Linked DNA regions of Spartinivicinus marinus. The protein of the gene in region 1 interacts with the protein of each later gene in a pairwise test. Links are inferred from orthologs where the notes say so. Each region holds a gene or a part of one and is shown on either strand. Other genes may lie near its edges. The genes, in order: kdsB and OQE68_RS16505.

Region 1 (14,858 bases):
CTGCCCTTATACTGCTGGCAGAACTCATGGGTAGCCTCAGCTACAGCGTAAGCTTCGGCGCGGTTATCCGCTTTCATTTCCAACTGAACACTGTTGACTTCAGGGCATGCAGCCAATAAATCACTGAGTAGTGGTACAGAGCAGGGCTGATCCCAAAGGGGGTGGGCAAACTGAGCATTGAGTTGGCTGAATTCTTTGGCTGTTAAGCGTGCTACTTTGCCACTACCATTGGTGGTGCGGTCAACCGTAGCGTCATGGATTACCACCAGTTGGCCATCTTTGCTTAGCCGAAGGTCTAGCTCAAAGTCAAATATACCTAGGCTAATTGCATGTCGAAAACCTGCAATAGTGTTTTCTGGAGCCTCATCTCGGGCCCCGCGATGGCCAATTAACTTCATAAATGCTAGCTACTCTTGTGATGAACGATTCGCGACACTGTATAGCACCGTATCATTTTCAAAATAGACGGTAAAATCGGCGTAGCGCCAGGTTGAAATGACCGGTTGACCGACGGAGGTTTTCTCGCTGGGTTGACCGTATTTCGCAACTACTGCTTGTTGTTTCATGCCATGGCCTGGCTGGGCTGATTGTTGACTGGCCTGAGCATGTTGGCCAACGGTTAGCTCTTGAGCATTAGTTAAACACGCTAGGCAGATAAGCCCACTGGTAAGGGTAGCCTGAATGAGTGTTTTCATGATGACGACTCCTGCTTCGACTGTTCCAATTGCTGTCGCCTTTGCTTGGCCTGATACTGAATAATGTGCTTGGCCAACAACTGGCGATCGGGCTCAAGTATATGTTCAAACGTGATTCGGTTGTGATAACCAGTTTTAATTTTGTCACATTTTACTATCTTCCCGGTAATCAACAAGCCGGCATGGCTTGGCTGCAATACCAGCTTAATGGCTAGGTATTGATCGACGGGAAGCGGATCAGCTTGGTTAAGGCTCAAGCCGCCTTCACTCAGGCTGACTTTCTGTTTAGGAAGGTTAAGCAATTCGCTACTACAAGATGCTATGGCATTGCCCATCAGTTGAAGGCGTCGATCAATATTCTTTAAGTATTGGGCAATCGCGCGGTTCTTATCATTAATAACTCTCAATAAGTGATGAGCTTCACTTTCTAATGTTTGCAGGTTGCTGGATAAGTGGAAGATTTCAGCTTCATTATTAAAAGGAAAGTACTTGGAGTCTGGCTGGTGGCAGGCATCCATCACCTGGTAACTGATTGCTACAGTGTCATCGATTCGATAAAAATCGCGCCGATCAGCCAGTTCTTCTGGCATAATAACCGCCCTGTTAATTATTTAGTAACTCCATTAACATTTTAGCCCGAATATTTCATAAGGTTATGCTCAATCCTTGAGAATTCACTGGGAAACATCTGGTCTGTAAGGCAAAAAACTTCATGTTCAAACCATTACCGTTTTTTATTGGCTTGCGTTATACCGCAGCCAAACGACGTAATCGCTTTATTTCCTTCACCTCGCTGATCTCCTTTCTTGGTTTGGCGTTAGGGGTTTGGGTATTGATTGTTGTGTTGTCAGTGATGAATGGATTTGACCGAGAACTGAAACAGCGCATTTTAGGTATGGTTCCCCATGCCACTATTACCACGGCTCAAGGCACCATTGAGAACTGGCCTGAGCTGATCAAGCAGGTTGAAGAGTCACCAGAAGTGATTGGGGCAGCTCCCTTCATCAGCACTCAAGCCATGCTTACTCAAAGTGGTCATGTAAAAGGTGCCTATATTCAAGGGATTAACCCTGACTATGAAAGTAAAGTCTCAATTATTGATGAGCACTTGGATGCAGGTAAACTGACTGACCTGGTACCAGGCAAGTTCGGTATTATTTTAGGCGATATATTGTCTCGTCAATTAGGGGTGAACGTCGGTGATAAAGTCACGCTGGTTTTACCTGAGGCATCGATTAACCCTGCTGGAGTTTTCCCTAGACTGAAGCGTTTTAATGTCGTGGGTATTTTTCGAGTGGGTGCTGAGCTGGATGCCAGCTTAGCCTATATCCACTATAAAGATGCCGCTAAGCTGATGCGAATTAACCAAGGCGTGCTAGGTATTCGCTTACAACTCAAAGACTTGTTTAAGTCTCGAGAAGTTGCTTGGCAAGTAGCCAGCAACTTGCCTGGACGCTATTACGTGAGAGACTGGACTCGTACCCATGGTAGCTTATTCCAAGCCATTCAAATGGAAAAAACCATTGTTGGTTTACTGCTAACCCTGATCATTGCAGTGGCTTCTTTTAATATTGTCGCTACGCTAGTCATGGTGGTAAATGATAAGCAATCTGATATTGCGATTTTACGTACTCTTGGGGCAACTACTCGTACGGTAATGGCCATTTTTATGGTGCAAGGGGCTGTTATCGGCGTGCTGGGTACATTACTTGGAGTGATTGCTGGAGTTGTTACTGCATTGAACTTGCCTGCTTGGATCAAAGCTATAGAACATTTGCTTAACATACAGTTTTTGGATTCTAACGTTTATTTTATCAGCTACTTACCTTCCCAGTTGCAATGGCAGGATGTTGGCCTAATAGCCGTTGCTACGCTGTTACTAAGCTTTTTAGCGACTGTTTATCCTGCTTTCCGTGCTGCTAACACTCAACCTGCAGAGGCCTTACGTTATGAGTAGTCATCCAGTCTTAGTATGCCAGGATTTAGCCAAATACTACCAAGAAGGTCCTGCGACAGTTGAGGTCATTAAAAAAATCAACTTTCAGCTGGAAGTCGGGGAGCGAGTCAGTATTGTGGGTAGCTCTGGCTCGGGCAAAACTACATTACTTAACTTATTGGGCGGGTTGGATACCCCTTCGCATGGCACTGTACTGTTAGATAACCAGGATATAACCCTGCTGAATGAGAACCAACGGGGGCTGGTTCGAAATCGTAGTTTAGGTTTTGTGTATCAGTTTCACCATTTACTGCCTGAGTTCTCGGCGGTTGAAAATGTCTCCATGCCACTGTTAATGCGTAAAGAAGTGTCAGTCAAGGAGGCGAAGGCTCGCTCGATTAAACTGTTAGAACAAGTAGGTTTGGGTCACCGGCTACAGCATAAACCAGGTGAGTTATCCGGTGGTGAGCGGCAGCGGGTCGCTATTGCTCGTGCTTTGGTTACTCAACCAAAGTGTGTCTTACTGGACGAACCAACAGGTAATTTGGATCAGCATACAGCACATAGTATCCATCGATTGATGCATGAGCTTAGCCAGACGGTGAATACCGCATTTGTGGTAGTTACCCATGATCTGGGGTTAGCTCAACAAATGGATCGAGTATTGAAGCTGGAGGATGGACAACTGGTCTCGGTTAACAAGTTCCAGCAATAACATCAGTCGTATTTTTAAAATAAAAAGGCCGTTTGAGATCAGACTCACGGCCTTTTGCTTTTTTAGTGAGTGCTTTTTATGCAAAACAACAGGTGCTTAGTCATCATCATCTGTCGTTTGATTTAAATAAGTACTTGGGTCAATTGCAATGCCTAAGGAGCGTTTATCAATACGCTTGATTTTACCAGCCAATTGGTATCGGAAAACGACCTTATCACCGACCTTAACATCAAGCACTTCGTCTGGGCTTAAATAATTATACTCTTCTCCATCGACGGTTAAGGTATGGATGTAGTAATCCGGCATGCCTAACCATTCGTTATGAGGCCCATCGGTCACAATATTTTCCAGTGTGCCACGGCCTTGCTGTTTGGGGTTTTTACGTCTCGAGTTAAAACGTTTATTCATAGGGCATTTACTTCAAGGGTTAAGAAAAGTGTAGTGCTTGAGTCGTCAGTGTCTGTCATGAGGCTGACTTTTCCGCTTTTTTTTTCGGTGTTGCCAAGCTTTAGCAACATGCCATCGCCAATATACACGGATTAGAAAATAACTGACTAACCCCAAGACAACGCCACTAATGATAGAGCCGAAATACAAAGGTTGCCAGATGTTAGCTAGCTGGCTGCTAACCCATTCGGTGGTCAGTTCCATTTCAATATGTAGTACTGGCGTATTGAGTAAGAAACAGCCTACTTTATAGGTAAAGTAAAAAATGGCGGGCATGGTGACTGGGTTGGTAATCCATACTAGTGCGACAGATATTGGTAAATTACAGCGAAAAATAAAAGCCAGAAAAGCGGAGACTACCATTTGGAAGGGAATAGGAATGAACGCACAGAATACTCCCACAAAAAAAGCGGATGACACTGAACGACGGTTTAAATGCCAAAGATTAGGGTCGTGTATTCGATGGCCTAAAAATCGCTGGAGAGATTTATTCTGTTTAATCGTATCTGGATGGGGCAGATAGCGCTTAAATAGTTTTTTGGGCATTGATGGGCTCTGCTAGATAACTACCAATTAAGCAGCCTGTTAAAAAATGTTAACTTAGTGGCCTTCTTAAACAGGCGTATTATGCATTTATTTTAAATGGTTCTCTATAGATGCGTAGCAGTCTAATAGCTTTTTCTTTTGGCTGCGTACTCGTGGCTTATTTACCTCAGCTTACTTTTTGGTATTTGGTAGTTGGTTTAACCATTTTAGCTGCTGTAGTCGTTTTGCGTTGGCGATTGGCTTATGGCTGGCTAGTTGGCTTATTTGGTTTAACTTTGGGTTGTTGCTGGGGGGTATCTTATGGCTTGATAGGATTGGCAGAGTTGCTACCAAAGCCACTTGAACGGCAGCCTTTGCTAATCAGTGGCTATATTGTTGGGTTGCCTCAGCACCGGGACCATGGCTATCGTTTTGACTTTAAAGTGACTCATATTGAAGTTCCAAAACAGCCTCCTGGGACTAATGACATTTTTATGCCTGATAAAGTTAGGCTTTATTGGTATCAACAGCAGCCAAGCCTGGCACCTGGCCAATACTGGCAGCTGTTGGTTAAGCTCAAGCGCCCCCATGGTTTTGCATCCCCTGGTGCTTTTGATTATGAAGGTTACTTATTACAGCTAGGGATTGATGCAACGGGGTATGTCAGAGAAAGTCAGCAAAATCAGTTGTTAGGGTGCTGCCAATGGCTAACGCTATTTGATCAATGGCGCTGGAAGCTAAAGCAACATTACACGCAACAACTATCAGGTGAATCACTCGGCTTGCTGTTAGCGCTGTTGTTGGGAGATCAAACCGCTATTACACCAAACCAGTGGGATGCGTTGAATAAAACTGGTACGACTCATTTGGTTGTTGTGTCGGGGCTGCATATAGGTTTGTGTGCCGTATTGGGAGCGCTACTAGCTTCAGTATTGGTAAAATTGCAGCTGTTACCATTAATTGTTACAGCTAGGGAATGGGCCATTGGCGCAGGCTGGATATTGGCGACAGGATATGCGCTGTTAAGTGGCTTTCAACTCCCTGTTCAGCGTGCTTGGGTAATGCTCACCATTGGTGCTGTAGCCTTCGCAGGGCGCTGGCAGTTTCAACCGCTAAGCTACTGGTGGGTGGCATTGGCTTTTGTATTGTTGTGGCAGCCACTAGCCGTTGTCAGTGCTGGGTTTTGGTACTCATTTGTTGCCGTTGCAGCACTGTTAGTGGCTTTTAGTCATCGTCGGGCTGTCACTGGTGTTACTTCTCTATGGATTAAGCCCCAGTGGATTGTTTGGATTGCCTTGCTTCCACTGTTTATTCACTGGCAGCAAGTGAGCGTTTGGTATTCCCCACTGATTAACTTGCTGGTAATACCGCTATTGGGTTTTGTTATAATGCCAGCTTTGTTGGTTGCGGTATTGCTAGCAAGCTTTTCAGCGTTTGGTTGGACTTGCTTAAAAATGCTCAATCAAGGGCTGGCAGCTGGTGTTGAGTTGCTTGCCCAATTATCAGCGGGTGAACAGACAACATTTGCCTTGACACCTTTGGGAGTATTACTGTTTGCCTTAGCTTGGCTATTACCAGCAGGATTGCCTGGACGGAGCGGGCTAATCATGGTGGGAGTATTAGTTGGTTATTTTAAACCTGAGCCTCCATCACTTGAGGCTGGCCAGTTTCGTTTGACGTTGTTTGATGTTGGGCAGGGGTTGGGCGCATTGATTGAGACTAAAAATCACCGCTTGATTTATGATACAGGGCCACAGTGGAATCCACGTTTTAGTGCGGTGGGTGCGGTAATCATTCCATTTTTAAAACAGCAGCAAATTAACCATTTAGATAAGCTGATTATTAGTCATGCTGATCAAGATCATAGTGGTGGGCTAAAGGAACTAAGTACAGCCGTCTTTATCGATGGGTTAGAGTCTGGTACAGCTACAGAAATCAGACTGGCTCAACCGGTACAACCCTGTCAGGCAGGACAAAGCTGGCAATGGGATGGTGTGGTATTTCGCTATTTGGCGGGTACGCAGGGTAAGGATCGAAATGAGCGCTCTTGTGTTCTGCAAGTGATGACAGGTAATCATCAGCTCCTGCTAACGGGGGATATATCAGCAAAACAGGAGCGTCAATTGGTTACACAGTGGAGGCAACAGCTTAAGTCGTCTGTCTTGGTTGCGGCTCACCATGGCAGTTATTATGCTACAAGTGTATCTTTTATTAAGCAGGTAAAGCCATCAGTTGTATTGTTTTCCGCAGGCTATCAAAACCGTTATGGCCACCCGAATAAAAAATTAGTCAAGCGACTGCAACAGTCGGGAATCCTTACCTACAATACAGCAGATGAAGGGTCAATTCAGTGGCTGTTTGATAAAGCAGCAGAACCAGCCTTAACAATGCGCTACCGCCTTGATTATCCTAGATATTGGTCACAAAAAGTTAGCACTAGGCTATTCGGTCGCTTATAACTTTATGTTAGAGTTGGCCCAACATTCATAAGGGGAGATGTCGTGAAAGAACTCATTGTAGCCGGTGGCTGGCTAATGCTGCCAATTCTTATTTGTTCTATTCTTGCCTTGGCTATTATTATCGAGCGTGCCTGGACATTAAGGCCCTCAAAAATTGCACCTAAACATACGCTAGCCTTGGTTTGGAAATGGATTAAAAATAAACAGCTTGATAGTAAACGACTTAAAGAGCTAAAAGGCAGCTCCCCATTAGGGCAAATTTTGGCTGCAGGCTTAAGCAACTCCAAACATGGTCGCGAAATCATGAAAGAGGGGATTGAAGAAGCGGCTTCTGGCGTTGTTCATGATTTGGAGCGCTTTTTAAATAGTTTGGGCACCATTGCTGCGATCACCCCACTATTAGGTCTATTGGGTACAGTCATTGGGATGATAAAAGTGTTTGCCGAAATTCAGATTTCCGGTACAGGTAATGCGGATGCATTAGCGGGTGGTATTTCCGAGGCGCTGATTACAACAGCTGCAGGTCTGACAATTGCCATCCCTGCATTGATTATGCACCGGTTTTATGTGCGCCGAGTGGATGAGCTGGTGATTGCCATGGAACAAGAGGCCACGAAACTGGTAGAAGTGCTCCATGGTGAGCGTGAAGTGGATTACAGTGAGGTAGGCAAGTGAAGTTTCGCAGGCAACTAACGGAAGAGGTTTCCGTTAACCTCACCCCATTGATTGATGTGGTGTTTTTGCTGCTGATCTTCTTTATGGTAACCACCACATTTACTAAAGAAACCCATTTAAGTGTTGATTTACCAGAAGCTACAGGTGAGCCGGTTGATAATAAGCCTGATCAAATTGAAATTCTGATCAGTAAAACCGGTGAATATGCAGTGAATGCCAAGTCGCTGGTCAATACGTCAATTAAAACGCTCAAAACCGCATTACAAAAAGAGTCAAAAGGCAATAATAAACTGCCGTTGGTGATCACCTCTGACGCCAATGCACCTTATCAGGCGGTAGTGACAGCAATGGATGCAGCAGGTCAATTGGGGTTTGTCCACTTAAGTATTACTACCCAAGAAAAGTCAAAAGAAGAGTAGAATAATCAGACCTTGATACTCTTTACTACTTAATTTAATTAGGCCAGCCTGTTGCTGGCCTAATTTTGTTTACTGCTTCGTATTTAAATTGGTGAGTCCATGAACTGGCTGGTAAATGCCTGGTATCAACCAGATCGTCAGCTGCGTTGGCTAATGCCTTTAAGGCTGTTGTATCAGCAGGTTATTAGGCATAAACGACAGCGCTTTCTTAGTGGGGCAGAGCCTGCTTGGCAAGCACCAGTACCTGTGATTGTAGTGGGTAATATTACAGTAGGAGGTACAGGGAAAACACCTTTAGTCACAGCAATGATTGAGCAACTGAAAGGCTGGGGATGTACCCCTGGGATTATTAGCCGTGGCTATGGGGGAAAGTCATCTTATTACCCGTTAGCTGTTACCCCTGATAGTGATCCAAGTGTGGCGGGTGATGAGCCGGTAATGCTGGCTCAGCTTACAGGTGTGCCTGTAATGGTAGCCCCTCAGCGAGTGGCAGCAGCAAAAGGGCTGCTGAATCAATTTCCTGAGACTGATATCATTGTTGCTGATGATGGCTTGCAGCATTACCCACTAGGTCGTGATATCGAGTTGGTGGTCATTGATGGTGCTCGTGGTTTAGGAAATGGCTATTGTTTGCCCCAAGGACCGTTAAGAGAGCCACCAGGGCGGCTGAAAACAGTTGACTTTGTCGTAGTGAATGGAGATGCACCGTTAGTGGCTATTACAGAGCCTCAGCAGTTAATGGCACTGGTTCCCGAGTGTTTAGTACAAGTCAGTAGTGGAGAAAAACGGCCATTGACTAGGGGCAGTCTTGATGACTTTAAGCAAGTGCATGGCGTCGCAGGTATTGGCAACCCCGCGCGCTTCTTTGCTACTTGCGAATCTTTGGGGATGCAGGTGATTCCTCATCCAAAGGATGATCATGCACAGCTAACAGCAAAAGACGTTCAGTTTGATGATCAGCTACCCGTGTTGATGACATCAAAGGATGCAGTGAAGTGTCGATCATTTGCCACTGCCAAGCACTGGAGTTTGCTGGTGGCTGCTAAGCTGCCTGAAAGCTTTTGGCGGCAGTTAAAAGAGAAGGTTAAACAAGCACAATCAAAAAAGGTTAACCAATAAAGAATATGTTGGATAAAAAACTGCTAGAAATTCTCGCCTGCCCTTTGTGTAAAGGGGAGTTAAAGTATGACCAAGAACATCAAGAGTTGATTTGTCGTCATGATGCTTTGGCTTATCCAATCCGTGATGGGATTCCAGTTATGCTTGAACAAGAAGCGCGCACTTTAACAACGGATGAAAGATTAAATAAGTAATTCAATCACTTATCTTATACTACTGAAGCTATTTCTCTTATGAAATTCACAGTTGTCATACCTGCTCGTTATGCATCAACCCGGCTACCAGGTAAGCCACTATTGCTAATTGGCGATAAGCCAATGATTCAGCATGTATATCAGCAAGCATTGCAAAGCCAGGCTGCTCGGGTAGTGGTAGCCACGGACCATCAAGGAATTGCTGAGGTGGTTCAATCTTTTGGTGGAGAAGTTTGTCTAACTGCGGCTAATCATCCTTCAGGCACTGATCGGGTGGAAGAAGTGGCTAGGAAATTGGCTTTGGCTGATGATGAGGTGGTGGTGAACATTCAGGGGGATGAACCATTGATTCCTCCTTCAGTGATTAATCAAGTAGCTGGTTTGCTTGGCTCGCAACTTGAGTGCGAAATGGCCACATTAATTGAGTCAATTACTGAAGTTGATGACTTGTTCAACCAGAATGTTGTGAAAGTGGTATTAAATGCCCAAGGGGAAGCCAGTTACTTTAGCCGTGCGCCAATACCTTGGAGCCGGGAGCAGTTCAATTTAGCACAGCTACCTACTCAGTTACCTTCGGGCCCATTTTATCGGCATATTGGTATTTATGGTTATCGGGTAGGGTTGTTACATCGTTATGTTAACTGGCCTGTGGCGCCAACTGAGCAACTGGAGTGTTTGGAGCAGCTGAGAGCTTTATGGCAGGGTGTCAAAATAGCCGTGGCACAGGCAGTTGAGGTGCCACCTATTGGTGTTGATACTGAGCAGGATCTAGCTAAGGTGCGGCTGTTGGTAGAGGGAAATGCAGATAATGATTAATGTGATGTTTGTGTGCCTAGGCAATATCTGTCGCTCGCCGACAGCCCATGGCATATTTCAGCAGATGGTTGTAGATGATGGGCTGGCTGACCGAATTCAAGTCGCTTCATCAGGTACCTCAGCTTATCATATTGGTGAGCCGCCTGATGGGCGGTCTCAGCAGGCGGCCAGTCAGCGAGGCTACGATCTCAGCTGGATACGCGCACAACAAGTCACTCTCGATGATCTTGAGGCTTATGACTACATTCTGGCTATGGATAAAAATAATCTATCCGCATTAAAGCAGCTGGCTCCAGTTAATCACCATAATAAACTAAAGCTTTTTATGAGCTTTGCTCAACAGCAGAGCGAAATGGAAGTTCCAGACCCCTACTATGGTGGAGCAAATGGCTTTGCCCAGGTGCTGGATTTAGTGGAAATGGCTGCACAAGGGTTGTTGCAGCAAATTAAGCAGGAACATCCGTTGTAATGACTTTATCAGTAAAGCGCCAGGTAGCCCTGCAATCTCATCATACTTTAGGCTGCCCTGCCTCGACAGAGTACTGGGTTGAAGTGCGTTCACTTAGTGAGCTGACCAAAGCGGTTCAATACGCAAAATCCCACCAATTAACGCTGCTTCCTTTAGGGGGTGGTAGTAATGTGGTGTTTACTCAACACTTTGAGGGGCTGATCGTCAAAATAGCTATACAAGGCAAACAGATTGTAGCTCAGCAAAATGGTCAGGTGATTGTAGAAGCAGGTGCTGGTGAAAGCTGGCATCAGTTTGTGTGTTGGGCGCTTCAGCAAGGATTATCAGGTCTAGAAAATCTCTCGTTGATTCCTGGTACAGTCGGGGCTGCCCCCATTCAGAATATTGGAGCTTATGGAGTTGAGTTAAAAGATGTTATGGAAAGCCTATGGGCATTTAACCAGGAAACAGAAGAAATTAAGCAATTTTCTGTTGATGAATGTCAGTTTGGCTATCGAGAAAGTATTTTTAAGCAGCCGGACTCCCCCTGGATTATTGCTAAGGTCGCCTTTAGGCTAAATACTGAGTTTCAGCCAAAGCTTCATTATTATCCATTGAGCCAGCTACTAGCTGATAAACCAGTAACGCCTGAGCTAGTCAGTGATACTGTGTGCTATATTCGTTCTAGTAAACTACCAGACCCCTCAGTACTGGGTAATGCCGGCAGCTTTTTTAAAAACCCAGTTATTTCCCAAGCGCAGCTTAAGGCAATTCTTCAGTCTTACCCAGAAGTACCCCACTATCCAGCAGCTAATGATCAGGTAAAACTGGCGGCTGGCTGGTTGATAGAACGGTGTAACTTCAAGGGCCAATACCTAGGAGAAGTAGGGGTGCATGATAAGCAAGCGTTAGTGATTGTTAATAAAGGAATGGGTACAGGTAGTGAAGTGATGGCGCTTGCCAGTCAGATTGCTGAAAAAGTAAGTGAGCAATTTGGAATTGAGTTGGAAGTAGAACCAAGAGTTTACTAGGTTAGTTTCAGATAGTTTCTTCAATAGTTTTTCCAGCTTAAAAAACCAAACTAGGAGGGCATGCCCTCCTAGTTTGGTTTTAGCTTGAAGTGCTTAGCCAAGTAGAATCAGCTGGCTTCCTCTGAGTTGATTGTGGACTGCTTAGTATCTTGTCCCTTGCCTTTGTCAGCAGCAGCTTCAGTTTTAGCAGGTTTTGCTTCTGCTTCGCTGGGCGCTTTAATTTCAGTGACCAAAGAAGTTGTAAAGCTGGTCTGGGTTTCTGACTCAGCTTTGGTAGACTTCACGTCTTCAGTAATCTCTGGCTTGAAAGTCACAGCGACAGATTCCTGAGCAGCTGGCTCAGACTGTTTCTTGTCAGCAGCCTGCTTTGCCTGTTGACGGCGCGCTTCTCTTGGATCATTTAAAGCTCGACGTCTCTGGCGTCTTTGAGGAGCAGCAGCTACCTCTGAAGGTTGGTTCTCACTAGGCTGCTCTGATGACTCAGTAGTCGTCGCCAATTTTTGCTTGTCTGCTGGTTCTGACTGCTTTTGTGGTTCAGCACTAGCTTTTTGCTCGAAGCCAGTTTCAGTAACTGGTAAAGGCTGCTTTTCTGTAACTACAGGTTGTTGTGGTTCAACAGGTGTAGTGTTGTGAGCTTTACCCTCAACTGCTTTGGGGGCAGACTTGGGTTGTGCTTCAGCTGTTGCTGGAATTTGTGTGGTGGTTGTCGTAGGTTGAGTCTCGGAGACTGTCTCAGTTACCTGTGAACTGTCATTGTAGTCACGTCCTCGCTGTGATGGGCGATTGCTACGACGCTTGTTGGGTGAGCCGTTTCTAGGGCGACGCTTTGGAGAGTCGCTTTCAACAGTCTGTGTTGGTGTCGCAGCGCTTTCCTGGCGGTCTTGGCTGGTGGTTGGCTGCGCTTTGTCTTCATAGCGAGAGTTTGAGCGACGAGAGGGGCGTTCTTTTTTATAGCCTGTCTCTTCAGTGAACTCTTGCTTGTTATCCCGACTGGGCTTGTTGTCGTAGTCACGGCCTCGGTTTGGTTTATTCTCATAGTCAGAGCGACTGCGGCGACCTGCTGGGCGCTCAGTAGAGCGCTCGGAGCGAGGCTTTTGCTGTTGGCGTTGCTGTTGTGGCCGCGATTGGTTGTAGCTACGCTGCTCCTTAGCGGCTGGTGGAGGTGCTACTTTAGTTTCTTCCGGGCTAAAAATGCCAGATAAAGAACTGACAATAGACTTAAACAGACTTGGCTTAGCTGGTACTGGCGCAGGCTCAGTTGGCTCAATGTTTTTAACAGCTGCTTCAGGTTTAGGTGTATTGCGAACAGTTGAAAATTCAACATCTACTGGTTCTAAGTCGCTGACAATCTCATAGCTGCTTTCAGTTGTTTGAGTTTGTAAGTGATCTTCCCTTAGACGCTGCACTTCAAAATGAGGTGTGTCTAAATTTGGATTGGGAATCACAACCACACGAATGCCATAGCGCTGCTCAATATCTGTAATCAATGAGCGCTTTTCATTTAGTAAAAAGGCGGCAATGGTGATAGGAACCTGGGTGCGAATTTCAGAGGTGCGTTCTTTTTGTGCTTCTTCTTCAACTACGCGCAGGATTGATAGTGACAGTGAGCCAACATCACGGATAGAGCCCTGACCATTACAGCGAGGGCAAACTACGCCACTGGTTTCACCTAAGGAAGGCCTTAGTCGCTGGCGGGACATTTCCATTAAACCAAAGCGAGAAATCCGGCTGACTTGCACTCGGGCGCGGTCGACTTGAAGTAGTTCACGCATCCGGTTTTCGACTTCTCTTTGATTGCGGATAGGGCCCATATCGATAAAGTCGATAACAACCAAGCCGCCAATGTCTCTTAACCGAAGCTGGCGAGTAATTTCCTCAGCTGCTTCTAAATTGGTTTGTAGCGCTGTTTCTTCAATATCACCACCACGGGTTGCCCGAGCAGAGTTAATATCAATAGACACCAGGGCTTCAGTAGGGTCAATGACAATGGAGCCACCAGAAGGTAACTTTACTTCACGCTGAAAGGCGGTTTCAATCTGGCTTTCAATTTGGAAGCGATTAAATAGAGGTGTGCTGTCATCATACAGTTTGATCCGGTTTTGATATTGTGGGATCACCTGTTGGACAAATTTAAGAGCCTCTTGATGAACGGTAGCGTCATCAATCAGTACTTCACCAATATCCTGGCGCAAATAGTCACGGATGGCACGAATGATAACATTGCTTTCCTGGAAGACTAGGAAGGGAGCAGGTTGCTCCGCTGATGCCTCTTTGATTGATTGCCAAATTCTGAGTAGGTAGTTCAGATCCCATTGAAGCTCTTCATGAGTACGGCCTAAGCCAGCGGTTCTGATGATAACACCCATCTCAGGTGGAATCTCCAGCTTGCTTTTGGCTTCTCTCAGCTCAGCGCGTTCATCCCCTTCAATCCGTCTTGAAATACCACCAGCACGGGGGTTGTTTGGCATAAGCACCAAATAGCGACCCGCCAGACTGACCAGAGTGGTTAAAGCAGCACCTTTGTTACCGCGCTCTTCTTTATCAACTTGAACAATGATCTCCTGACCTTCAGAGACAACATCTTTGATGTTGAGGCGGCCAGGACCTTGAGGTGAGTTAACAAAGTATTCTCTGGCAATTTCTTTAAGAGGAAGAAAGCCGTGGCGTTCAGCGCCAAAATCAACAAACGCTGCTTCCAGGCTGGGCTCAATACGGGTTATTTTTCCTTTGTATATATTGGCTTTTTTTTGTTCTCTTGAACCAGACTCAATATCTAAATCATATAACCGTTGACCATCAACAAGGGCAACTCTTAGCTCTTCCTGCTGAGTTGCGTTGATTAACATTCTCTTCATAGAGTTTTGTAGTACCTGTTTATTAATTGAATGCTGACTAACTCAATAGGTCAGGCACCACCTATCATTTTATTGTGTAGGCGCTATACCGCTGCTTGTCACTCTTCCTTCTATGATTGGTTGTCAGGTTAGCTTCAGGGTTACGAGTAAGTACTGTATTTAACGTTGTAACGACCTAGCTTTGCTGCTTTTACCAAGCGACCCTTTCATGTCGGGTTTAATCACCTGTGCGGAGTTTTTGCAAGTTTGGCAACATAGGTTGTTAAGGTTGCTGGTCGTTCTATCTGCATGCTAACGACAATTTATCTCCACACTTACACAGAATCTGATATGGTGCTTCTATTGATTAGTAGCATATTTATTATACACACCTCTAATATAGTGAAATTGTGTGGTGTGTATGCCCTAATCTTAATAATTTCAATTACTTATATGCTTTTAGCCAGTTGCACTATAGAAATAAGCCAATGCAATTGACGGCTGCAACTGGTTACTATGGTCTTAAATCTTGAGTGATTGCCATA
Region 2 (14,748 bases), 1.9 Mb from region 1 along the record:
ATAATCAGTATAACCTTTTTCATCACCTCCATAGAATGATTCTTGCTGAGGTAGATTAAGTTCGGCGTTATTCTGGAACCGCTCTACTAAATCAGCATTAGCAATATAAGGCCGACCAAAAGCTACCAGGTCTGCATGCCCACTGTTAATGACTTGTTCGGCACTGGCCTGTGTATAAGCCCCGCAAACAATAATAGGCCCTTGAAATACTTGGCGTAATTGCTGGCGAAATTCAATTTCATATGGTTGGCCATTATCCCAAGTGGGCTCATTGATATGAATGTAGGCTATTTGCCGTTTATTGAATTGTTCAGCTAAATAAATTGCCATTGTCTCTGATTCAGTATCATCAATATCATTAAATGCCCCCTTGGGTGATAGCCGAACACCCACTTTATTAGCGCCTATCGCATCGATTAAAGTATCAATAATTTCTAAAGTGAAGCGCGCTCGGTTGGTGATAGAGCTACCATATTGATCGGTCCGATGATTGCTGTTGGTAGACAAGAATTGGTCTGGTAAGTACCCGTTAGCTGCGTGGAGCTCAACCAAGTCAAATCCAGCTTCCATTGCGTTAAGGGCTGCTTGCCGATAGTCGGCGATAATTGCTTGAATTTCAGAAACTGTTAGGGCTTTAGGTGTATCAGTGCTAATACGGGTTAATTTGCCTTCTTGTAATTTATAACTTCTGGCCCCTTCAGCCTTGATTGCTGAAGGGGCCACGGGTGCTTCGTTGTTAGGTTGAAATAGTCGATTAGAGATACGCCCAACATGCCATAGCTGAATAGCCATGCGTCCACCTGCTTGATGAACAGCTTGAGTAATTTGCTGCCAACCAGCTATTTGAGACTGGCTATAAATACCTGGAGTACAGGCATAGCCCTGGCCCTGTGGAGAAATTTGGCTGGCCTCAGAGATGATTAATCCTGCTGAGGCTCGCTGGGTGTAGTATTGTGCCATTAGCTGGTTAGGTACATCTCCTGCACTTGCCCTGGAACGAGTTAAAGGAGCCATGATGACTCGGTTTGGTAGTGCTAAATCACCCACCTGGAATGGAGACAATAGTTGATTGGATGGCATAATATTTCCTTAGTAGACCAGTCGTCTAGTTGTTAGGTAGAAAAAAATGAGGCGGGACTGTATTTTTGCCAGGCCTCAGTACGGTATTTTGGGTTTGTTATTAATGCGTAATAAATATCAAATTTTATTTGGTCAATATACACTCAGTTAAAGCCATAGCGTTGGTAATAGCTGACTTATCTCGTCGTACTTTTGTGATTAGGCTGGCTCCCATCCACTGCTGATAAAGAGTAAATGCTGTATAGTGTGGATCTAAGTGTTCAGATAGTGAACCATCATTAACACCTCGTTCGATGCAGGCAGCTATTTTCTGAATGACTGAATCAATGCCTGACTTTAATATTAAACGCATATCGTCGGATAAGTCAGATACTTCAGCAGAAAGCTTTACTGCCATACATTGTCTATCGCAACAAATGGCTGCCTGATTTTCAAACCAACGCTGCCAATATTCCATTAATAGTTGCTTGCCTGTTTTTTCAGGCTGAGCAAATAGATCTTTCAACAGTTTGTTGTAATCGTCAAAATAACGCTTGAGTAGTTCTACACCAAACTGCTCTTTAGAGCGAAAATAATGATAAAACGAGCCTTTGGGGACATTGGCTTGTGTTAGGATTTGTGCCAACCCTACTGCAGAAAAGCCTTTGCTGAGAATTAACTGCTCACCAGCATTCAGGATGGTTTCTCGGGTATCTTGATGTTCACTACGTGTCATGTTCAAATACTAGCACCTGATTAGACCGGTCGTCTATAAAACTTGTTAGATCAAATAATCATAGTCATTCCTAGGGTTTGGTTATATGGTGTTTTTTGAGGGATGTCTATAATGGTTAGCAATCAATGACTAATAACCTTAGTGAAGAGCCGCTGTCTATCAAAGCTTCCCTTCTTCCCTGGGGATAGAGCCAAACAATATTGAGCGAATGACATTTTGCTTTGACATGTCACCCCGTGTAAGTAAAGTACGTAGGCTGTCCTCATTGCCTAACAGTTGTTGGCTTATGGCTTTTATTGAGTAACCTTTTTGATGAAGATAGCGGGTTTGCCCTTCTAGCTCTATTAAGTAATTAAGTTTATTTTGTAGCGCTTGCTTGCCTTGTTCCATGACTGGGCGGTGAGCACAAAACAAATGCTCAAACTCTAAAGTCACCAATCTTTTCAGGCTTTCTACCGTTTTAGCGAAATCTTCGTCACCCCTAAAAAGTTTGATTTTATCTGCTAAAAATGCATCGCCAGAAAATAGCCAACCTTCATTAGCTTCAAAAAAAACAACTTGGTCATCACAGTGGCCAGGAGCAGGGATAACTTTAAATTGATAATGATCAGTCTCAATAATGTCGTCTAAACAGTCAACTTGAACGGTGGGGGCTTTCCCCCATACCAGTTGGTGATAAAGTTTATATTTAAAGCCTCTGGCCATTTTAGTCGCGCTAGCTGGTGAAGCAAGTACGGTAAACCCTGCATCAACTAAAGCGCTGGCACTGCCAGTATGATCTTCGTGGTGATGGGTAATAATCGCTTTGCGAATCGATTGTTCATCAGCAAACTTGAGTACTCGGCGATGCTTGCTATAAATGCCTGTGTCTATCATGATTCCATCAACAGCATAACATCTGACGGTCATTACTGGAGGCATAAATTTGAACATGGGTCTTCCCATGTGTAGAGCGGTAACTGGCCCAAATTGTTCAATGCAGTCCATAGCGTAGGTTAATACCAATAGTGATTGTATTTTTATATTATATACACGACATAATACAAGGAATATATATGTTTAGCGAATTTTAGATGTATGCTTATTGTTATAAAAGGTTTAAAATTCGACACTTACATTATATTTTTTTCTTAGTTTGTCTATCAATTGTGCTTCGACAGTTAAAAACTGATTAAATATTTTGATAGTTTTTGGGTGTTTAACAGTAGAAAGATAATATGAGCTTTTTATATAAGGTAGTTTGTTATTAAACACTAATGCCTTAGGTGAGTGAATTGTATAATTTAAATGGTACCTTGCAACTGCAATATTAACATAAGCCCCATCGATTTTACCAAACATTACTTGAGATAGTAATTCTATCATTGTTTCGCTTTCATGTAGTTGAATCTGTCCAGACTCAATTAGTTCAGTATATCCCCATGGGGTAAAATTTTTTATAGTTCCCAGGTTTTTTAAAAAAGGTAGGCCTTTAGATTTTATTGCTGGCATAACTATAATACCATCAATATATTGGCTGACCGATTGACTGTAATGTACCTTTATATTTTCTTTTCCTTTTGAATTCCACTGTGGGTTATCAGGGTATTTAAAGTCTATTGATTGTGTTTGCAGTAGCTCTGTATAAAGTTCGCTCACAGCTAAAAGGCGATATTCAATAGTGTAATGATGGGTTTTGGCAAAAGCATCGAAAACCTCTCGTGTGTAGCCAACTAGTTTTCCATATTCATGGCTATAGTGAGGAAAGTAATTGAGCTTTTCTACACCAATGATTAAATGGTTAGGTTCCTTTGCATGGCTTATTCCGATGAGTAACACCCAGCAACATACTTGATAAAAAAAACTGAAGTTACTAGCCATTGTGTTCTACTGCCTGGAGCTTACGTTGCTTATAAGTGTAGGGTTGATGACTGGAATTTTCCTCCAGCTGAAACATTTGTTTGTTAAGCTGGGTCATATAAACATTGCTTTACTCTAATTGCTTCTATGTATAGGGTGAAGCAATTCTGGACTGAGAGCTTATGCAACGTTAGGTGGTTATAGTGGAGGTTTAGAGTATGTTTACGCTATGGTGGCGATTGTGTATCACGACCATCCTTTCGTTTAGCTTATTAGTTGTATCGGGATATCAGTGGGTTCAATTAGTTCAGGCATCAGTGGATGTGAATGCTAATTCTTATTTTATAGGTGCTGAGCCGCAAAGGTTACACTATGTTAAAACTGGAAACTCGGATGCTGCTGTTAGGGTGATTTTTATCCATGGTACGCCTGGGCAGTGGCAAAACTATTCCTATTATTTAGCTGATGAGCAATTGATGACACAAGCAGAGCTAGTGGCTGTGGACCGTATTGGTTTTGGCCTGTCATCAGCTACAGTCAGCCCTTCATTGGCTACTCAGGCAAAACTGCTAAAACCTTTGTTAGAAACTGACAAACAAATCATTTTGGTGGGACACTCATTAGGAGGCTCCCTAGCAACCAAAATGGCTATCGATTATCCTGTCCAAGTAGCGAGTATTATGCTAGTGGCTGCTTCTCTAGATCCAAGTCTTGAATCTCCTCGCTGGTATAACCAAGTGATTGAGTGGCCTGTGATCCGCTGGTTTGTACCAGAAAAGCTATTAAAAGCTAACCAAGAAATATTTAGTTTGGCTAATGAGCTGGAAAAAATGGCGGATGACTGGTCAAAGCTTAAGGCTAAGGTTCATATTGTTCATGGTAAAGAGGATAAATTAGCCTATTTTGGTAATGCTGAGTACGCTGTACAACAGTTAATGGGCAAAGCAGTCAGCTTAAATGCTGTAGCTGGAGAAGGCCATTTTATCCTATGGGAAAACCAGAAGTTGATAAAGCAGGATTTGTTAAGTTTGATTCAGAGGTTATGATAAGAGCTTAAATCTAACTAAATTAGTGAATGAGCATGGAACAAACAGATAAACAAACTGCGGTAGAAGCTGCTGTATTTAGACGACTGGTAGCGCATTTAGATAGCCGCAAAGATGTACAAAATATTGACCTGATGAACCTGGCTGGCTTTTGTCGTAACTGTCTGAGTAAGTGGTATGTACAAGCAGCAAAAGAGCAAGGTACTGAAATAGAGTATGAGCAAGCCAGAGAAATGGTGTATGGTATGCCTTACCCAGAGTGGAAACAGAAGTATCAGAAAGAAGCGAGTGCAGAACAGTTAGCGGAATTTAATAAAACAAAGAAGTGAAGGTAAGCATTGGTTATCAATGTAGTTTGAAATATAGCTAAGTTGATAAAGTGCACGAATAATATTCGTGCACAGTGCGCCTGTTTATACATATGATGGATGACTTCTAAAAGCAACGGATTGTACTGATTATGCTTGTGATAAAGCAAAAACAAAGGTATTTATTGTTATTTCTTTTAATTTCATTCACTTGTGTTACAGCAGTAGCCTCTGAATATGGATTTCCAATTAAAAACCCTTTTTTTGCAACAATAGCCACTTCGCCACCAGAATACCGACCAAAGTTATTGAATGACAGCGAAATTCAACAAAAGACTGTTATTGTTAGGGGTATTAGAGATAACTTACCAAATAACCTATGGGATGTGAAAGACTTTACTGTGCCTGTTGCTTATCAGTCAGAGGCTGCACCGTTAATTTTTGTTATAGCAGGTACTGGTGCCAGCTATAAAAGCCAGAAAATGCAATTTTTGAAAAAGATATTTTATCAAGCAGGTTTTCATGTTGCTTTATTATCTTCTCCTACTAACTATGACTTTATTGCAGCGGCTGCCCCACAAGCGAGACCAGGTTTAAGTAAAACTGACGCAAGTGACTTATACCAAGTGATGCAAAAAACAGTGGCTCAACTTAACGTTAACCATAAAATAAAAATAACGGGCAATTTTTTAGTTGGCTATAGTCTAGGTGCTTTACAGGCTGCATTTGTTAGCTATTTAGATTCGACCATAAAAACCTTTAAATTTTCGAAAGTGGTTTTAATCAATCCACCTGTGGATCTGTATACATCATTACAAGCACTTGATAAATTGGCTTTAGCAAAGGCTTATAATGTCAATAGTGCAGAAGGCTTTTTTAACTTAATGTTTACTAAGTTAGCCGCCTTTTTTGCCAGCCAAGGTTACATAGCAATTGAGCAAGGCCTATTTTTTGATATTCAAGGTTCTGGGCAAGCATTAACTAGAGAGGAAATGGCATTGCTGATTGCTGCCAGCTTTCGGTTTAGTGTGGCTGAGATGAGTTTTGTGGTGGATCAAATCAACAAACTTGGCGTTTATATTGATCCAAAAGCAGAACTGAATATTAGTGCATCTATGACTCACTTTTTTAAGCAAGCACTACTATGTAACTTTCACTGCTATTTAAATAAGTTTGTAGCACCTTATGTAGGGATGCCTTTGGGTGAAATTATTAAGAAAAATAGTTTGAAAGCGTTGAAGCAATACTTGTCTCAGTCAAATAATATTTATGTTATTACTAATAAAGATGATTTTATTTTATCAAATCAAGATATACAGTTTTTAACTAAAACCTTTGGTGAAAGACTAACTTTATACCCTTATGGTGGCCATTGCGGAAACCTTAACTATCAACAGAACGTTGATGATTTATTACAGTTGTTAAAATATAAGTAACAGGTACAACTACCGATACTATAAATGTATATAAAAATGCTTAAAATTAAAAAAAGAATCTTGATGGGTGTTTGGTTATTTGTAAGTATACACTGTTTAGCCGCTGAACGAGAAAATCCTATTGAAAGCCTTGATTTTTGGGGAAATGAAGCCAGAGAGGCTACAATAAAGGATATCAATTTTATAGATGCATATGACCCATTAGAACCGGCTAATCGAATTTTATATAAGTTTAACAGGCAGTTTGATGAAAATGTGTATTTACCCGTTGTATCTACTTATGAGTATTTAATTCCTGAGTTCATTCAAGATAGAGTGAGTAAAGTGCTTGATAATGTTTCTGAGGTGGCGAACATTGTCAATAATGGGTTGCAATTCAATTTGAAAGGGACTTTATACAGCTCTGGACGTTTATTGATAAATACTACCGCTGGTATATTGGGGGCATTTGATGTAGCCAGTTATATTGGAATGCAGCGACACAATGCTGATTTTGGTCATACGCTAGCATTTTATGGAGTCAATGATGGCGCTTATATTGTATTACCCATATTAGGGCCAACCAATCTTAGGGATATGGCTGGGCTCATTGTGGATAGTTTTTTACTTAACCAGGTTAATTGGTTAACAATACCTCGTACTACTGTTAGCCATCCGGCTGTTTTCGCGTTAAATGCTATTGATCGCCGTCATCAAATTCCATTTCGTTATGGTTCACTAGACTCACCTTTTGAGTATGATATGGTACGTTATCTATATAGACAGTCACGTATGTTGAAACTAGAGGTTAATGCTCTAAGCGAACAACGTGAACATTAAAATGAGTTAAGCTTATATATCCTGTTTAGCTCAGCAGTAATAGTAGGTGAAGTAAAAGGAGTATTAACATTGCAAATATACGGTGATATGACTAATATGTCATATTAATTCACCCGTCTGAGAATTGTTACGCTTTTGTTATTAGTGATTTTACGGTTTGGCTGCCAACGAAATTATAGAGATATTACATGGCATAACTCCCTATAAACCACTTGCATTGACTATATACCCATCATGAATGATTTTTAGGTGTAAAAATCATTCGCGAAGAGTATATAACCTTCGCTGAGAGTATTCTTGCTATTTTGTTAACATTTAATTATGGATTGTGGTTGGTTTGTATCCTTTATGAATGGACTATAAGCATTATACTAAAAGTGTCTTTGAATTAAACAGTAATGGGACTTGGCTTCATAAAAATTGTATTCTACTCACCAAATAAGGGGTAGTTTAAAGCGCTTAAGTGGTTTGGCAAATTACTTGCTTTAGTTAGGGTGTATTTATTTTTATCTACCACTAATTTCAAGATCTTTTTGACTTGAGGTGTAAGATATGTACCTAACAAGAGATAATAAGCTAGCTAGTAAGTTCTCAGATAATCAAAGTTTGCCAGATCAGATTATTTTAATTAAAGAGCGATATTCCCAATTACTTAATGATAGTTTTGCTAAATTGCCGGAGAAAAAAATGGAGTATAGCTTATGGTCTTGGTTGATAGTATATGAAGCACTACAGCGAATTTTAGATTATAACTTGCCAGCGAATGACTTTGAGGGTGAGCTGAAAAATGTCATTGATATGCGATTGTAAGTGAAGTTTATAGTTAAGAAAAATAATGGTTAGGCTAATAGCTGTTACTATACTACTTATCAACTCGTGTTATGCTCAAACTGTCATATTGGCCTGTGGTGACTCTGCAAATCCTCCATTTATCATAGGGGGCGGAACAAAGTTGCTTGATGAAAGGCCTGGTGTTTCCATAGAGATGCTTAAGTTAGTAGAGGAGCAGCTAAATATTAAATTGACTTTGTTGCGTTTGCCTTGGCAGCGGGGATTAAAAGCTATTGCTGCCAATAAGGTTGATGGTCTTTTTCATAGTAGTTTTAAACCAGAGCGTTTAGCAATAGGGGTTTATCCAATCCAAAATGGCAAACCTGATATTGATAAAAGAATGTTGAATTGGTCATATGTCTTGTATAAGCTTAATAGTTCTCCTTTGAACTGGGATGGTAAACAGTTTACTGAGCTGAATGGTGCAATAGGTGCTACAAGAGGGTATGCAATAGTTGATCAACTAGTGAAACTGAGTGTAGATGTTGAGGAGGTCGAAAATACCCTACAAAATATGGAAAAACTGGTAGCAGGCCGTATCGCTGGTATTGCAGATTTGGAAACCATGGGTGATTTTATTTTAAAGAAGTACCCTGAAAAATATAGTCAAGTGATTAAAATAAAAACACCTCTTAGAACCAAAGCATACTTTTTGATGTTGTCTCATCAATTTGTTCAAAAAAATCCAAAGCTAGCAGAAGATATTTGGTCTACCATCCAACTTATACGTGAATCAGATAAATATAATGATATTTTGAGAAAATATATGTAACTGATTCACATATAAAATTATCTTATTAAAGGGTTCCCTTATTGCTTTCTGGTGAATACCCACTCCTTGGCAGATGACAAATCTGGTTGATATTGATACCCGGCAAGATCGAATTGCTTTAATTTTTCTGGGTTTTTGATTTTGTTTTTTACTAGATAATTAACCATCATCCCTCGAGCTTTTTTAGCTAAGAAGCTAATCACTTTATATTGGCCATTTTTCCAGTCTTTAAAAACGGGTGTAATGATATCAGTGTCAAGTAGCTTGGGTTTGATGGATTTAAAGTATTCATTAGAGGCTAAGTTAATCAAAGGGCCTTTCACATCTGCTAGCTGTGAGCTTAATTGTTGGGTAATTTGCTCTCCCCAAAACTGGTATAAGTCTTTGCCATTAGTATTTTCTAACTTAGTTCCCATTTCTAGTCGGTATGGCTGGATAAGGTCTAATGGCTTTAATAAGCCGTAAAGGCCTGATAATATTCTTAAATGCTGCTGAGCAAACTCAAATTGTTTTTCTGTAAAGCTTTCTGCTTCTAGCCCAGTATATACATCACCTTTAAAAGCTAATACTGCTTGTTTAGCATTATTTGGAGTAAATGGTAAATGCCAGTTATTAAAGCGGGCTGCATTTAAACCGGCAAGTTTATCGCTGAGCTTCATTAACTGGGCTAGCTGATCGGGACTATATTGGCGAAGTATTTTGATTAATACTTCAGAATGTTTTAATAGCTCAGGTTGAGTATATGTAGGGGTGGTAGGGGGTGTTTCAAAATCCAGTGTTTTGGCAGGGGAAATAACAGCTAACATAGTGGCTCTATCGTATTGTTCTAACAGTCAATCAAGTCTAACGAGCTCTTTGCTCTTGTACAAGAGGTGGCTATCTATAAAGGCGATAGGGGATGTATATCGCCTCTATGACCGTTTATATCTTTCGTTTTAGGTTTGATTGAGTGCTGTTATGCTCCACTAACAATGTTGTTATAGGTTTTGCTCAGCAAATTCAGCTAACAATGATCGTGGGACTCCTCTTAATTGAATATTTCCGCCATAAGCAAAGTTTTTAAAGCGCTCTGTTAGATAGGTGAGCCCTGAGCTGGTTGCGCTAAGGTAGGGGGTATCGATTTGGGCCAAATTACCCAGACAAATGACTTTGCTCCCACTGCCTGCTCGCGTAATGATTGTTTTCATCTGGTGAGGCGTTAGGTTTTGGCACTCATCAATAATAATTAAGCTATGTTGGAAACTTCTGCCTCGAATGTAGTTGAGTGATTTAAAGTGCAGTGGCACTTTTTTCAGAATGTAATCAATACTGCTATGTGTACACTCATCTTCACAATGAAGGGCTTCCAGGTTGTCGGTAATGGCGCCGAGCCAAGGCTCCATTTTTTCTTCTTCAGTGCCAGGTAAAAAGCCGATATCTTCATCCAACCCTTGTACACTACGAGTGGCAATAATACGACGATACCGCTTGCTAGCAACAGTCATTTCTATGGCTGCTGCCAAAGCTAAAATTGTTTTACCTGAACCTGCTGCCCCCGTAAGGTTGACTAGATGAATATCTGGGTCCAGCAGCAACTGAAGCGCCATTGCCTGGTATATATCCCTGGGTTGTAACCCCCAGGCTTCCTGCTGCATTAGGAAATCATGAGTAAGGTCGAGCATAGTTACTTCAGTATCGCTAATCGCTTTAATTTGCCCAATAAACCCTTGTTCATCCAAAATAAACTTATTGGGGTATACCTCAAAAGTTAAGTTGTCTTTGGGAATAATGTGTAATGTTTGTCCTTGCTCTTGTCGGGTAGACACATGATGTATTTGCTCCCAAAATGAACCAAAAATTTCCTGATAACCCTTACTGAGTAGCTCCACATCAGATACTAATTGGTCGTTGTGATAGTCCTGAGATTCTATACCACAACCCCTAGCTTTTAGACGCATATTGATGTCTTTACTGACCAGGATGATTTTTTCATCTTGGCAAATGTGCTGTAGAGAACAAATGTGGTTAATAATGATGTTGTCATTTGCTGGCGAAAGAAAGGAGATTGCTGGATCATTGAGAGGCATCATAATGGCCAGTGTGCCTAAGGGAGGAGATTCATCATAGCGTCGAATGGGCACGCCCTGCTCTACTTCTGCAGGAGGGGCTGAGCCAAGAATTTGATCAATGACGCGTATTGCCTGCCGACAGTCCGCAGCCATGGTGTGCTTTCCTGTTTTAAGTTTATCAAGCTCCTCTAATACTGTAATGGGAATAATAACTTTGTGCTCATCAAAATTCATTACGGCATTGGGGTCGTGGATGAGAACATTGGTATCTAGAACAAAAGTACGTTTCTGGCTCTTGATTAATTCAAGCTGGATGGCATCTACCATAGGTGGGTACCTTTCAGTGCAAAAGACCACTATCTAAAGAACATGTATTCGAAAAGAAACTTGCTCCTGTTTCCTATGTAACTACAACAAGATGGCAGTAGCGTGACTAAAATTAACCTCCTTGTTTTAGATATTAACCCAAATCAGCTAACCCTCAAGGCTTAATGTTGTTTGAAAAAACATCAAAAGATGTAGAAACATTTCTATTAAGCAGGTTTAGGCTGGACGTTAAATTTTTGTAACTGTTGGTAGCTAGGACATTCATACAAGTCATGACGTCTTTTTAGGTTTAAAAAATAACCGAATGTTCATAGTGCAAGGTGTAGCAAATTAAAGAAATAACAAAAAAAGCCGGCATATAGCCGGCAACAGTAGTAAAGTTATTTAAGGCATCTGATAACAGTCTATCTGACAGCATACCCTTAAATAACTGATAGCGAGAGTAGATAGTCAATGCTTGAGTATATGTGTTAACTGGCTAGCTATCGCTCAATATATGCTGCTCTTCTGTTGCCAGAAGTACTATTGGGTTTGCATAAATTGAATGGAGCTGAACACCATCAAGCAAAACTAACTGTATAAATATACAGTATTTTGATGATATGTAAAAGTATTTCTTACTCTGTGTTGATTAGCCTTTTGTCTAATCATGAAGATGAACAATTAATCATAGTTTGCAAGCGATTACTTTAGGTAGTGCATGGTTGAAGAGAGTAAAAGGCAGCAGTTGCTACCTTCTTCTTTGAGGCTTTTTATGGTGGCCTGTTTTTTTATATTGCTTGTGTGGCTTGTGGCGATGGCTTTTGGTAGGCGACGTTTTGCTTTTAACAGGTAAAGGCTTAGTTAAGTAGTTCTCGGGTGGTTGCTCAATCGTTAAAGACATGCCTAACAGTTGCTCTAGTTCTGGCAGTAAAAATGCGTCTGACTCACCTGTTAAGCTTATGGCTACGCCGGTTGCTCCAGCGCGCCCCGTTCGGCCAATGCGGTGCACATAGTCTTCAAGGTCATCGGGAAGGTTGTAGTTAATCACATGACTAATGCCATCAACGTGAATACCCCGCCCAGCCACATCAGTTGCAACTAGAACACGGATTCTACCTTCTCTAAAATCTTCTAAAGTACGGAGCCGCTTTTTTTGGGCTACTTCGCCAGATAATAAATCACAACTAATACCTACCTGATAGAGTAGCTCTTGTAACTTGCGGGTTTGATCACGCCGATTTGCAAAGACAATAATACGGTGAAGATCTTCTTGTAAGATGAGATTGACCAACAGTTTTGCTTTGCTATTTTCTTCTACCATATAAAAATGCTGAACAACCGTATCGGTTGTTACTTGTTCAGGCTCAATTTCTACTTTAACTGGCTGGTAAGTCCACTGATCTATTAAACGAGTCACTTCATCATTAAATGTGGCACTAAATAACAGGGTTTGTCTGTCTCCTTGCTTAGGGGTGGCCCTGACAATTCGTCTAACTTGAGGTATGAAGCCCATATCTAACATACGGTCTGCTTCATCTATAACCAACATCTCAAGTAGATCTAGGTGAATATCTTGCTTTTCATAGTAATCAATTAAGCGGCCTGGTGTTGCAACGACAATATCTAAAAATTCATTGTGCAAGTGTCGGCGCTGCTTGTCGTATTCCATTCCACCCATAATAGTGGTGACATTAATTGAGCTAAATTTACACAGCTCTTTGGCATCGTTAGCAATTTGCATTGCCAGCTCGCGAGTGGGCGCCAAAATTAGTGCTCTAGGCTCTCCGGCATAACGAGGAGTGGGGCTGGGTGTCTCTAATAGTTGCTTTATAGTACTAACGAGAAAAGCGGCAGTTTTTCCTGTGCCAGTTTGAGCGCGTCCAATTGCATCGCGCCCAGCTAAAGTGGCCGTCAGCACTTCAGCTTGAATTGGTGTACAGTAGCTGAAGCCTAAGCTGTGTATTGCTTGCATGAGTTTGTCTGGCAGCTCAAAGTCATGAAAGCGAGTTTTCCCCTCAGCCTCAGGTACAGCGAATTGGCTGATCTCCCAGCTTGTGTTGTTGGGAGAAGAGGAGAGCTTTTGATTAACGGCTTTAGTGGGTTTATCAGAAAGCTCCTGACTTTCTGGTAAGGAGGGAGAGGCTGTTGTTGTGTGGTGTTTGGGTTTGAATATCTTATTGAATATCTTGATCAAAACTCACCTGCATGCTTAAGTCACTTATCTGATCCTATTTTGTTGAAAATAATACGTCTTTTATGAAAAATCGCCAACTTTTTAACAGCACTTGGCTTGTTAAATGAAGGTTAGCAGAAGCTCGAAATAATTGGCATTGAATGAGTACAAGTAGAGAGCAAGGATAATGAGGGTAAGGATTGAATTATGGCTAGAGATCTTTTGTGCTTTCAGTTGGCCAGTTGGAAGCAGTTGTTCGTTTGCTAGAGGTTAAGTAAGCAGGCTAGGGTATAAATCGTAATAAGTATGAAAATGCTGAAGCCTTTGAATTCACTGAGCCACCTTGAAGCGTCATGTGGCCTGGTGAGATATTGGGCAAGTAGTGTATAGCAAACAGCGTCCCTGCTGATATAGCTCTTGTTGGCAGAGTGCTAAGTGAGTGGACTTAAGCTAGGCACTGAAAGTGCGACTGAAACCCAGCTGCAGGGCTTAGTATTGCCTCTGTGGTTTCACCTATTCGACAAAATAAAAAGGGTTGCTTGATGGTATCTTGCTGATACTCAGCAATGACCTCTATTTTGCCTACCAGTTCTCTGCTGAAATTAGCTTTTTCCTCAATAGGAATACGGTATTCAGTATGCTCTGGACCACCAATACGCTTTACTTCAAATTGCTCAAGGTAGCTACAGGCAATCTCAAGCCTAATAACATAGGCGTGGCCATGCTTAGGCAAGTACCACTCTTTTGCTATTTGTTTTGCAAATGATTCATGTAATTGTGGGTAAAAAAACTTTTGGCCAAAGACATGAGATGGTATTTGACTAAATTCAAGTTTTTTTAGTGCTTCAAATTGATCAGGCCCAATTGGCCGAAAAAGCGCTGTTGTTTTCATTGTGTGCCTGTCTGGAACAAGGTTCTCTTCCATTAGCTTGTAGTAAGTAGTATAGGGAATACGTATTAAAGTGCTGTGCGGCTGTTAATATTTTTTTATTGCCAAAATGAAATTATGTTTAAACTTGTTGCTAATTCTCACACTCATTTTACTTGACTAAACACTTAAGTTGTCTGGACTATGTAGCTGTTAACTGTATTGGAATGTAGTGATGGTTATAAGTTTAGTGCTTTTTATTAACATATACCTCCTACATATAAGTTTTAGTGGCTAGCTTCACGGTAGTAAGTTGGTTTGTTTTGAGTTTGAGTAATAAATCACTATTTTTCGCCTGTAGCTTATAGCGAGTGAGAAAGTAAGGAAGTAGTCGCTTTTGTGGCTTTGGTTAAACTGGTTGAAGTAATTGAGTGGTTTGGTACCAAAGGAAGTGCTAACAGCTGTAAAGATTTATGAGTATTTTCAGCTTCGTTTGAGCCTAGT

What was found.
Region 2: the proteins of kdsB (region 1) and OQE68_RS16505 interact in binary tests that used the Escherichia coli proteins (3 or more experiments, as listed by UniProt). The link is inferred for Spartinivicinus marinus from one-to-one orthologs.

Annotation. Positions count from the first base shown.
Region 1 is NZ_JAPJZK010000001.1:5,560,476-5,575,333, forward strand. Bases 8,299-11,111 are described here. They hold kdsB (3-deoxy-manno-octulosonate cytidylyltransferase), read left to right. Parts: upstream 8,299-9,223; coding sequence 9,224-10,000; downstream 10,001-11,111. Other genes in these bases: lpxK (tetraacyldisaccharide 4'-kinase), read left to right, coding at 8,299-8,990; OQE68_RS24830 (Trm112 family protein), read left to right, coding at 8,999-9,184; OQE68_RS24840 (low molecular weight protein-tyrosine-phosphatase), read left to right, coding at 9,984-10,469; murB (UDP-N-acetylmuramate dehydrogenase), read left to right, coding at 10,469-11,111. Outside these bases: OQE68_RS24775 (glycerophosphodiester phosphodiesterase), read right to left, coding at 1-398; OQE68_RS24780 (hypothetical protein), read right to left, coding at 408-695; OQE68_RS24785 (PilZ domain-containing protein), read right to left, coding at 692-1,285; OQE68_RS24790 (lipoprotein-releasing ABC transporter permease subunit), read left to right, coding at 1,408-2,652; lipoprotein-releasing ABC transporter ATP-binding protein LolD, read left to right, coding at 2,645-3,346; OQE68_RS24800 (hypothetical protein), read right to left, coding at 3,443-3,754; OQE68_RS24805 (DUF2062 domain-containing protein), read right to left, coding at 3,800-4,339; OQE68_RS24810 (DNA internalization-related competence protein ComEC/Rec2), read left to right, coding at 4,450-6,777; OQE68_RS24815 (MotA/TolQ/ExbB proton channel family protein), read left to right, coding at 6,820-7,452; OQE68_RS24820 (ExbD/TolR family protein), read left to right, coding at 7,449-7,871; more of lpxK, read left to right, coding at 7,971-8,298; more of murB, read left to right, coding at 11,112-11,479; OQE68_RS24850 (Rne/Rng family ribonuclease), read right to left, coding at 11,587-14,334. UniProt on the Escherichia coli protein: Activates KDO (a required 8-carbon sugar) for incorporation into bacterial lipopolysaccharide in Gram-negative bacteria.
Region 2 is NZ_JAPJZK010000001.1:3,680,504-3,695,251, forward strand. The notes cover bases 1-2,703. They hold OQE68_RS16505 (TetR/AcrR family transcriptional regulator), read right to left. Parts: upstream 1,796-2,703; coding sequence 1,205-1,795; downstream 1-1,204. Other genes in these bases: OQE68_RS16500 (alkene reductase), read right to left, coding at 1-1,080; OQE68_RS16510 (MBL fold metallo-hydrolase), read right to left, coding at 1,955-2,703. In the rest of the region: more of OQE68_RS16510, read right to left, coding at 2,704-2,728; OQE68_RS16515 (type 2 periplasmic-binding domain-containing protein), read right to left, coding at 2,894-3,613; OQE68_RS16520 (alpha/beta fold hydrolase), read left to right, coding at 3,853-4,680; OQE68_RS16525 (DUF1244 domain-containing protein), read left to right, coding at 4,716-5,009; OQE68_RS16530 (alpha/beta fold hydrolase family protein), read left to right, coding at 5,141-6,424; OQE68_RS16535 (MlaA family lipoprotein), read left to right, coding at 6,488-7,243; OQE68_RS16540 (hypothetical protein), read left to right, coding at 7,796-8,053; OQE68_RS16545 (substrate-binding periplasmic protein), read left to right, coding at 8,079-8,846; peroxide stress protein YaaA, read right to left, coding at 8,885-9,652; OQE68_RS16555 (PhoH family protein), read right to left, coding at 9,824-11,221; ATP-dependent RNA helicase RhlB, read right to left, coding at 11,952-13,388; OQE68_RS16565 (hypothetical protein), read right to left, coding at 13,822-14,268; OQE68_RS16570 (vWA domain-containing protein), read right to left, coding at 14,607-14,748. UniProt on the Escherichia coli protein: Involved in response to both electrophiles and reactive chlorine species (RCS). Represses the transcription of the nemRA-gloA operon by binding to the NemR box.